4 regions of the Stenotrophomonas sp. YJH_SMC_4 genome follow, and region 3 is predicted to be linked to each of the others. Evidence: predicted binding sites of a transcription regulator. Region 3 holds the regulator's gene; each other region holds the start of a gene.
What was found. Region 3 encodes FliA, which starts transcription of late flagellar genes. Its sites were predicted from a motif close to TAAAGTTTNNCNNNCNNNGGCCGATAA; they were not measured.
Positions count from the first base shown of each region.

Region 1: a site for FliA is predicted at 1,137-1,163, ahead of AC5P9F_RS17745 (GGDEF domain-containing protein). Genes of this name have one in related genera too.
Region 2: a site for FliA is predicted at 1,145-1,171, ahead of AC5P9F_RS11110 (methyl-accepting chemotaxis protein). Genes of this name have one in related genera too.
Region 4: a site for FliA is predicted at 1,089-1,115, ahead of AC5P9F_RS01605 (methyl-accepting chemotaxis protein). Genes of this name have one in related genera too.

Region 1 covers NZ_JCAFUR010000019.1:6,128-8,324, reverse strand. Annotated here, with positions in the region: gene AC5P9F_RS17745 (GGDEF domain-containing protein) at 1-1,093, opposite strand, end outside; gene egtB (ergothioneine biosynthesis protein EgtB) at 1,244-2,197, shown strand, end outside.
Region 2 covers NZ_JCAFUR010000006.1:11,877-14,073, forward strand. Annotated here, with positions in the region: gene AC5P9F_RS11110 (methyl-accepting chemotaxis protein) at 1-1,116, opposite strand, end outside; gene hflD (high frequency lysogenization protein HflD) at 1,336-1,950, opposite strand; gene mnmA (tRNA 2-thiouridine(34) synthase MnmA) at 1,947-2,197, opposite strand, start outside.
Region 3 covers NZ_JCAFUR010000026.1:30,973-33,169, forward strand. Annotated here, with positions in the region: gene AC5P9F_RS19355 (MinD/ParA family ATP-binding protein) at 1-519, shown strand, start outside; gene AC5P9F_RS19360 (RNA polymerase sigma factor FliA) at 516-1,259, shown strand; gene cheY (chemotaxis response regulator CheY) at 1,317-1,709, shown strand; gene AC5P9F_RS19370 (protein phosphatase CheZ) at 1,709-2,197, shown strand, end outside.
Region 4 covers NZ_JCAFUR010000001.1:326,197-328,393, reverse strand. Annotated here, with positions in the region: gene AC5P9F_RS01615 (DUF2628 domain-containing protein) at 1-548, shown strand, start outside; gene AC5P9F_RS01610 (hypothetical protein) at 545-937, shown strand; gene AC5P9F_RS01605 (methyl-accepting chemotaxis protein) at 1,147-2,197, shown strand, end outside.

The DNA.
Region 1 (2,197 bases), on a different contig from region 3:
CGCGCTGCCGGCGCCCCGTTTCATCGTCGCGGCTGCGTGTGCTCCGGTCGCGCAGCTGCATGCGGGTGTCCTCGATGGTCTGCCGCAGCGCCTCGACTGCATCCACGCAGGCCGCTGCGGGACGATCCAGGAACACCACCGCGAACTCCTCGCCGCCATAGCGGAACGCCCGGCCACCATCGCCCACCCGGCCCAGGCGCGAGGCCACCAGGCGCAGCACATCGTCGCCGGTGTCGTGGCCGTGGGTGTCGTTGAACGACTTGAAGTGGTCCACGTCCACCATCGCGATGCTGTAGGTGCCGCGCGCCCGCTGCAGGGTCTCATTGAAGGCGCGGCGCCCCGGCAGGCCGGTCAGCTCATCGCGGAAGGCCATATGGAAGGACTCCTGCAGCATCGCGCCCAGCATCAGCAGCAGGGCCGCACTGGCCAGTGCCGGCAGCAGCACCGGCTGCAGGAACACCCGTGGCAGCATCCACCACAGGCACAGCAGGGCCAGCAGCATCGCCGTGTGCAACGGGCGCGGATGCCGCCAGGCCTGCCAGCCCAGCGCGGCGGTTGCCAGCAGGAACAGCAGCGCTGGCAGCTGTGCCAGCGCGTTCCAGTCGGCCGGAATCCAGCTCCAGTGGCGGTTGGACAGCAGATCGTGCATGCCCCGGGGTTGCTGCGTGGCCAGCAGCAGGAAGATCATCAGCGCGGCGCCACTGGCAACACCCCGCAGCAGCAGGTCGCGGCGGCGGCGGCCGCGCTCGGGCCACAATGCCAGGCCCGCGAACAGCAAGGGCAACCAGGCCGAAATGGCATGGAAGCGCAGCGGTGTCAGCGCCGTGACATGGCCGCTGTGCAGGTAGCCGCCCACGTCCTGGTGCAGCAGCGCGAACACGACCGCCACCACCAGCAGCAGGCAGAGCGTACGCACCTGGTGGTAGAGCAGGGCAAGGCCGGCGCCGAGGCAGGCCAGCAGCCAGGGCAGGATGCGTTGGGCCGGGCTGGCAACGTCTTCGTTGCCCAGTGCTGCCCACAGCACCACGGCAACCAGCACGGCGGGCAGCACGAACAGGTAATGCGCAGGCTGGCGGAGCGGATGCAGGGGCAAGCAGGAATTCCAGCGCGGTGACGACGCGGCCGCAGCATTGCCGTTAGCGGCGTTCGCACCGGCTTCTTGAATGCGGGATGGTCACGCATGTGAACGCGTTGACGTCGAACGATGACATCGCACTCACCCTCTTGCGCAGATGCTGCCCGGATGGACAGCGTAGCCACCGCCGTCGCTGCCCCGCAGCGCGATCTCGCCCGCCAGTACGCATGTGTGCGGAACCGCAGCATGCACCTGGCAGCCCCCCTCAGCGCCGAAGATGCCATGCTGCAGAGCATGGCCGATGCCAGCCCGAGCAAATGGCACCTGGCCCACACCACCTGGTTCTTCGAACGCTTCGTGCTGGCCGGCTTCCCACCTGCACCGGCGCATGACCCTGCCTGGGACTACCTGTTCAACAGCTACTACAAGAGCCTCGGCCCGGCGCATGCCCGGCCGCAGCGTGGGCTGCTGTCGCGGCCATCGCTGCAGCAGGTGCGCGACTACCGCCAGCAGGTCGATGCACAGGTGCAATCGCGGCTGGCGGCAGGCGACCTTGATGAGCAGGCACTGCAGCACCTGCAGTTGGGCCTGCAGCACGAACAGCAGCACCAGGAACTGCTGCTCACCGACATCAAGCACGCGTTCTGGTGCAATCCGTTGCAGCCGGCCTACCGCGAGGACCTGCAGCCTGCAACCAGCGCTGCCAGTGCGCAGGGCTGGATCGAGTCGCCCGAGCGCATCGTCACCATCGGCGCCGCAGCCTGGCCGCAGCACACCGCCTTCGCCTACGACAACGAATCGCCGGCGCATCGCGTGCTGCTCCCCGCGCACGCACTGGCCGAGCGCCCCGTCAGCAATGCCGAGTACCGCGCCTTCATCGACGCCGGTGGCTACCGCGAACCGCGCTGGTGGCTCAGCGAAGGCTGGGCGCTGCGCGAAGCCGAGGGCTGGCAGCACCCGCTGTACTGGGATGACGCCCTGCAGCGCGAGTACACCCTGGGCGGTTGGCGCGAACTGGATCCGCATGCGCCGGTCTGCCACCTCAGCTACTACGAGGCCGATGCCTGCGCCCGCTGGGCCGGTGCGCGCCTGCCCAGCGAGTTCGAGTGGGAGGCTGCCGCC
Region 2 (2,197 bases), on a different contig from region 3:
GCGCAGTTCGCGCAGGCGGCTGCCGGTGCGCTGCAGGGCGGTGGCGATCTCTTCGTCGAACACGCCGCCATTGCGGTGCAGCAGTTCCTGCAGGGCCACCGCTTCGCGGTTGATCGCGGTCAGGCGGTCCAGGTGGGTGTGCACGCCGCCCAGCGCCTGGGTGGCGATGTCTTCGAACTGCAGGGCGCGCACGGCTTCGGCTACGCTGCCATCGATCGAACGGGCGCACTCGGACACTTCGCGCATGCCGTCACCCAGCGAGGCGTTGATCTGCGCGACGTTGTCGAGCATCGCCGCCGCTTCCTGGCGCGCTTCGCGGGAGCGGTCCATGTCACGCGAGGCCATGTGCGAGACCGTCTCGCGCACCTTGGCGATGGCGTCCTTGGAGCTGTGTGCCAGCTTGCGGATCTGCTCGTTGAAGGTGGTCGAGCGCTCGGACAGGTTGCGCACTTCGTCGGCGACCACCGCGAAGCCGCGACCGGCTTCACCGGCACGTGCCGCTTCAATGGCAGCGTTCAGGGCCAGCAGGTTGGTCTGGTCGGCGATCGACTTGACGTCTTCCAGCAGCGCGAAGATGCCATCCAGGTGCTGCGCCATCTGGTCGATGTGCTGCACGGTGGTGCTGCTCTGGCCGCTCACCTGTTCCAGCGCTTCGACCAGCTGTTCCATGCGGTGGCTGGCGTGCTGGGCGAAACGGGCAACGTCGAGGCCGGCGTTGCCTTCGTCACCGGCGCGGTCGACGATGCGCGACAGGGCCTGGCTCTGCTGGCGCGACTTGCGGTTCATCGCATCGAAGCTGCCACCGAGGCTGGAGACGGCCTGGCGGATCAGGTCACGGGCGCGTTCCACTTCGCCGCGCGAACCCTCGATCTCGTTGCCGACGAAATTGCGCAGTTCGGTCAGCAGCTGGTCCTGCTCACGCAGGACACGGGCGTGTTCCGGGGAACGGTGTGCCTGGGCGCGGGTGGTCCACCACGCAAAGCCGAGCCAGCTCAGCGTCATCGTGGTCAGGATCGCCCAGCGCAGGGCGGCCGGCCATTCGAAACCGATGGCGAAGGGGAGCAGCAGGGTCAGAGCCAGGGGGGCGGCCAGACGGATGAAAATGCGTGAGTACATGGACGTTCTCGGGAGGTGCACGGAGGATGTATCGGCCGTACCCCCTTTCTCTTTAACGTCGATATGCCTCGAAGTGCATTCTGAATGCGCCGGTTTTCCGGCGCCTTGGCGGCTTCGGGGTCAGAGCCCATTCCTTGCCGGAAAGGGATCCGACCGCTGGGGCAGACAGCAACGGGGTCGGATCCCTTTTCCATGGAAAAGGGCTCTGACCCCACACCCTCAGGCCAGCTGCCGGTCCACGGCCTCGATCATCGCCTTGCGGCTGAACAGGAAGTCCCAGTAGCTGCCACCCAGCTGCCGCCACAGCACCGCCGCGCGCACCGCGGCCAGCAGCAGGGCGCGGATCTCGGCCACCACGCCAGCCTGGCCCAGGTAGTGCGGGTTGCCCTGCACCATGACCCGCGGCTTGAGGTGGCTGATGGTGTCGGCGTAAAGGCCTCCCAGGTTGGCCAGCACGTCCGGGTGGCCGCTGTCGCCCAGTTCGGTGGCCTGGCGCTGGGCGCGCTCGATGCCCGAGGCGACCTTGTTCACGGTGGCGCCATCCTGAACGAAGCGGCGCTCCAGCTGCAGCACCGACAGGGCCAGCTTGGGCAGGATCGGGTCCTGGCCCTGGCTGCGGAAGTAGTTGTGCAGCAGGCGCAGGCCGGACTTCAGTGCATGGCGGTCACCGAACACCTCCTGCGGCGAGGACGCATCGACACGGAACACGCTGTCCACGGCGGTGCGCACGGCGGCGGCGTCGGAATGGCCGGTATCGGCGATGCGGCGTACCTGCTGCAGGGCCTGGGCAATGCCGGCCAGGGCCAGGACGCGGTCGTCGACAGTGAAACTCATGCAGCGATTACCTCAAAAGGGGAAGGGGTGGTGCGCAGGCGCTGTTCCAGCGGCGCATCGGTGGCGGCGATCACCGCGCCACCCAGGCACACGTCACCGTCATACAGCACCAGTGATTGACCGGGGGTAACGGCGCGCTGTGGGCGCGCGAAGGTGACCAGCACGCTGCCATCGTCCAGCACCTGGACCGTACACGGCTCATCGGGCTGGCGGTAGCGGGTCTGGCCGGTGCATTCGAAGCGCCGTG
Region 3 (2,197 bases):
GTCGGCCTGGTCAACGTGTTCTCCGAGCTGGAACGCGAACTGGACATCATGGTGGTGGACACCGCCGCAGGCATCACCGACGGCGTGCTGACCTTCTGCCAGGCCGCGCAGGACACCGTGGTGGTGGTCTGTGACGAGCCGGCCTCGATCACCGACGCCTACGCGCTGATCAAGGTGCTGTCGCGCGAACGCGGCGTGGACCGCATCCAGGTAGTGGCCAACATGGTGCGCGACCCCAACGAGGGCCGCGTGCTGTACGAAAAGCTGACCCGCGTGTGCGAGAAGTTCCTCGCCGATGTCTCGCTGAACTACCTGGGCTGCGTGCCGCAGGACGACTGGCTGCGCCTGTCGGTGCAGCGCCAGCAGCCGGTGGTGAAGGCCTACCCGTCCAGCCCGGCCGCGCTGGCGATCACCGAGATCGCGCGTCGCACCGCACGCTGGCAGGCGCCGACCGAACCGCGTGGCGGCGTCGAGTTCTTCCTCGAGCGCATCCTCAAGCAGCGCGGGGTGGCCGCATGAAAGGCGCAGCCCAGTACAGGGAAGTCCAGCGCTCGGCGGCCAACGAGGTCATCGCCCAGCATTCGGACCTGGTGCGGCGCATCGCCCACCACCTGGCCGCGCGGTTGCCGGCCAGCGTTGAAGTGGACGACCTGATCCAGGCCGGCATGATGGGCCTGATCGAAGCGTCGCGCAGCTACGACGCCGACCAGGGCGCCTCGTTCGAGACCTATGCCTCGATCCGCATCCGCGGTTCGATGATCGACGAGATCCGCCGTGGCGACTGGGTGCCGCGCTCGGTGCACCGCCGTGCACGCGATGCCGCCGCCACCATCCGCCGCCTGGAACAGAGCAGCGGCCGCGCCGCCAGCGCCACCGAAGTGGCCGCAGCGATGGAGATGCCGCTGCCCGAATACCTGCGGTTGATGGAAGACGCCGCCCGTGGCCAGGTGCTGAGCCTGGAGTCGCGCATCGAGGACCAGGGCGAGCTGGACACCGTCGCCCAGGGCGGCCCGACCCCGCAGCAGGTACTGGAGCGTGGTGAGTTCGGCCGCGAGCTGGGCAAGGCCATCGGCCACCTGCCCGAGCGCGAACAGCTGGTGCTCTCGCTCTACTACGAGCAGGAACTGAACCTGAAGGAGATCGGCGCGGTGCTCGGCGTGAGCGAGTCGCGGGTCTGCCAGATCCACGGCCAGGCGGTGCTGCGCCTGCGTGGCCGGCTCAAGATTTTCGAGGCGGCGGACGCCGGCCTGGAAGAATGAACATGCCCGAGGCGGCTGCCCCCGGCCGCCCGGAATGAACAACAAAGGAACTCTGCTTTGAACAAGAACATGCGCATCCTGATCGTCGATGACTTCTCGACCATGCGTCGGATCGTCAAGAACCTGCTGGGCGATCTGGGCTTCACCAATACCGCCGAAGCCGAGGACGGGCATGCCGCGCTGTCGCTGCTGCAGAGCCAGCCGTTCGATTTCGTGGTCACCGACTGGAACATGCCGGTGATGACCGGCATCGAGCTGCTGAAGGCGATCCGTGCCGATGCCAAGCTGAAGACCCTGCCAGTGCTGATGGTCACCGCCGAAGCCAAGCGCGAACAGATCATCGAAGCCGCCCAGAACGGCGTGAACGGCTACATCATCAAGCCGTTCACTGCGCAGACGCTGGAAGAGAAGCTCGGCAAGATCTTCGAACGCCTGGCGGCCAGCGCCTGATGGATACCACGGTCGACAAGAGCGCCCTCTCCCTGCGCCTGCAGGAAGCCCTGGACGCACTCGAGTCCGGTGACGAGGCCGCCTGGCGGCAGCGCATCGACGGACTGGTCGCGCTGCGTACGCAGCCGATGATGAGCGGCCTCTCGCGGCTGGCCCGCGAGCTGGGGCAGGCACTGGGTGAGCTGCCGACCGTGCCCAGCGAGGCCGGTGAGCTGGACGACGCCTGCGCACGCCTGGACCACGTGGTGGCAATGACCGAACAGGCCACGCACCGCACCCTGGACCTGGCCGAGGAATGCCGCAGCCTGACCGAACAGCTGCGTGCTGAAGGCCTGCAGCCGGGCCAGGACGCGCAGCTCGAGCGCATCCGCCACAACCTGACCGAGATCGCCCTGACCCAGAGCTACCAGGACCTGACCGGGCAGATCATCCGTCGCGTGGTCGGCATCGTCCGCCGCGTGCACGAGGGCTTCGGCGCACTCGGCCTG
Region 4 (2,197 bases), on a different contig from region 3:
TTGCAGGAATCCTGGCGAATCCGTTGTACCTGGCGCATTGCCGAAGGATTATCCGCAAGGTTGATGCCGAGCATCGCGGGGAACATCGGCGGCACCTTGAGCTGCAGAAGGCTGGTGGTGTCAGCTACACCGCTCTGGTAATCGCCTTGGCGGTAATGGCCTCACAGAACACCCTGATCAAACTGATCGTTGGTTCGATATCAGAGCCAACGCCCACTCAGTCTGCTCTGCATGTGGCGGCGAACCCGCCGGATCAACAGGACCCGCAGATCGAGGAAGCGGAGCGGGTGGCGTATCAGGAGCAAATGCGTGCGATCGCAATGACGGCGTGGCCAGCAGGTGTTCCCATCGAGGGCAATGCCTGCATTGTCGAGCTGCGACTGGCGCCGCCAGGCCTCGTGCTGGAGGCGAATGTTCTTGAGCCGTGCACGTTGAACGAAGCGCAGCGCGAGATGATGCTGGGCGAGATCAGGCGCACGGACTTCACAATCGAGGGAAAGATGCGGTTCTTCAACCGGCATACCCTTATCGGCTTGAGCAAGCAGTGAGCATTTCGCTGTTTCTCGAGGTCGAAGCCGGTGCCGACCTGGCTGCCGTGCTGCACGTGCTGGATTCGATCCAGGCCGAGTACTCCGACGGTACTGACGATCTGCATGGGTATCTTCCAGCCTCCAACACGGGCTTCGGATTCAGCATCGTCCACCCACCGGAAGCTGTCGTTGCGGAAGGGATCGAAGCCAAGTGGCAGGTGGGCCTGCTCGGCTCGTTTCATTTCCGCGCGAGCGGGTTTGAACGTGCCTGGGAGGAAATCTGCCACTTCATCAAGCGTTACGCCGGGGCGTGCGAGTTCCGGTTTGTGCTCTCTTTCCAGTTCGAGAGCATCTATGCGGCAAGGCTCGGGAAGGATCTGGTCTTCCCGGGGCCAGCTGCCCCGTAATGCCGCGCAACGGGCTGGCAGGTCCCTGCCTGATCCCATTCTCGCTACGCGTGGCGATATACCTTATGGATATAAGGCCCCGTGGGTCGCTCGCTTTCACACCTGTCTGCACAGTTCCAGAGTTTTAGATCGATATAATAATATCGACCCATAAAGTTTCCCCTGCCTGCGCCGCCATCGATCATACGGCCATGATCAAGGGAATTGAGATGCTCGCCTTACGCAACCTTCGAGTGGGATCCCGGCTGGGTGCCGGGTTCGGTTTGCTGCTGCTGTTCATCGTGGCCATCGTTGGCCTCGTGCTGTACGGAAACCACCTGAAGTCCGCCCAGTTCGAGAAAGTGGTGGACGTCAACATGGTGAAGATGCGGCTGTTGAACGACATGCTGGATACCAACAACGCGGTGCTGATGCATCGCCGGCTGATGGTGATCAAGCGCGGTGAGGATTTCGACAAGGATTATCAGAAGGCGCAGGAGCTGTCGCAGACCTACGACGGTATCTGGGCCAAGTACATCAAGATTCCACGCGACGCCACTGGTGATGCCCTGGTGGCGAAAATCGACGCGGCACGCAAGGCCACCGACGCCTCCACCCAGCATCTGCACGAGCGCATGAAGGCCGGTGATTTCGACGGCGCGGCCAAGGAACTGCTCGCCGAGCACGGCTTGGCCACCGCATGGAATGAGGCGATCTCGACCCTGCTGCGGCATCAGGAGACACTGACCGAGCGCAGTCGCGAGGAATACCGTTCAACCGAATCCTGGACCGGCACGTTGTCGATCGTGTTCGGCGCGTTGAGCCTGCTACTGGGCTCGCTGGCCGCGTGGGCCATCACCCGCAGCCTGACCCGCCCGCTGGAAGGTGCGGTGAAGCTGGCCGACGGCATCGCCAACGGGCGGCTGGACAACAGCATCGACGCGTCCGGCAACGATGAGGTGACGCAGCTGCTCAGGTCGATGCAGCGCATGCAGGCGCAGTTGCAGTCGGTGATGGCGGCGCAGGGCGAGCTGGCCCGCCAGCACGACGCGGGCAGCCTCAGCTATCGCATGGACGAGAGTGCTTTTCCTGGCGACTACGGGCGCATGGTGCACGAGACCAATGCGCTGGTCGGCTCGCATGTGCAGGTGCAGAACCGGCTGATCGAAGTAATGAAGCATTACGCCCGCGGTGATCTGTCAGTGGACATGGATCCGTTGCCGGGCGAGAAGGCCGCAATCACCCAGGCCATGGACGAAACCAAGACCAGCCTGTCGGCGA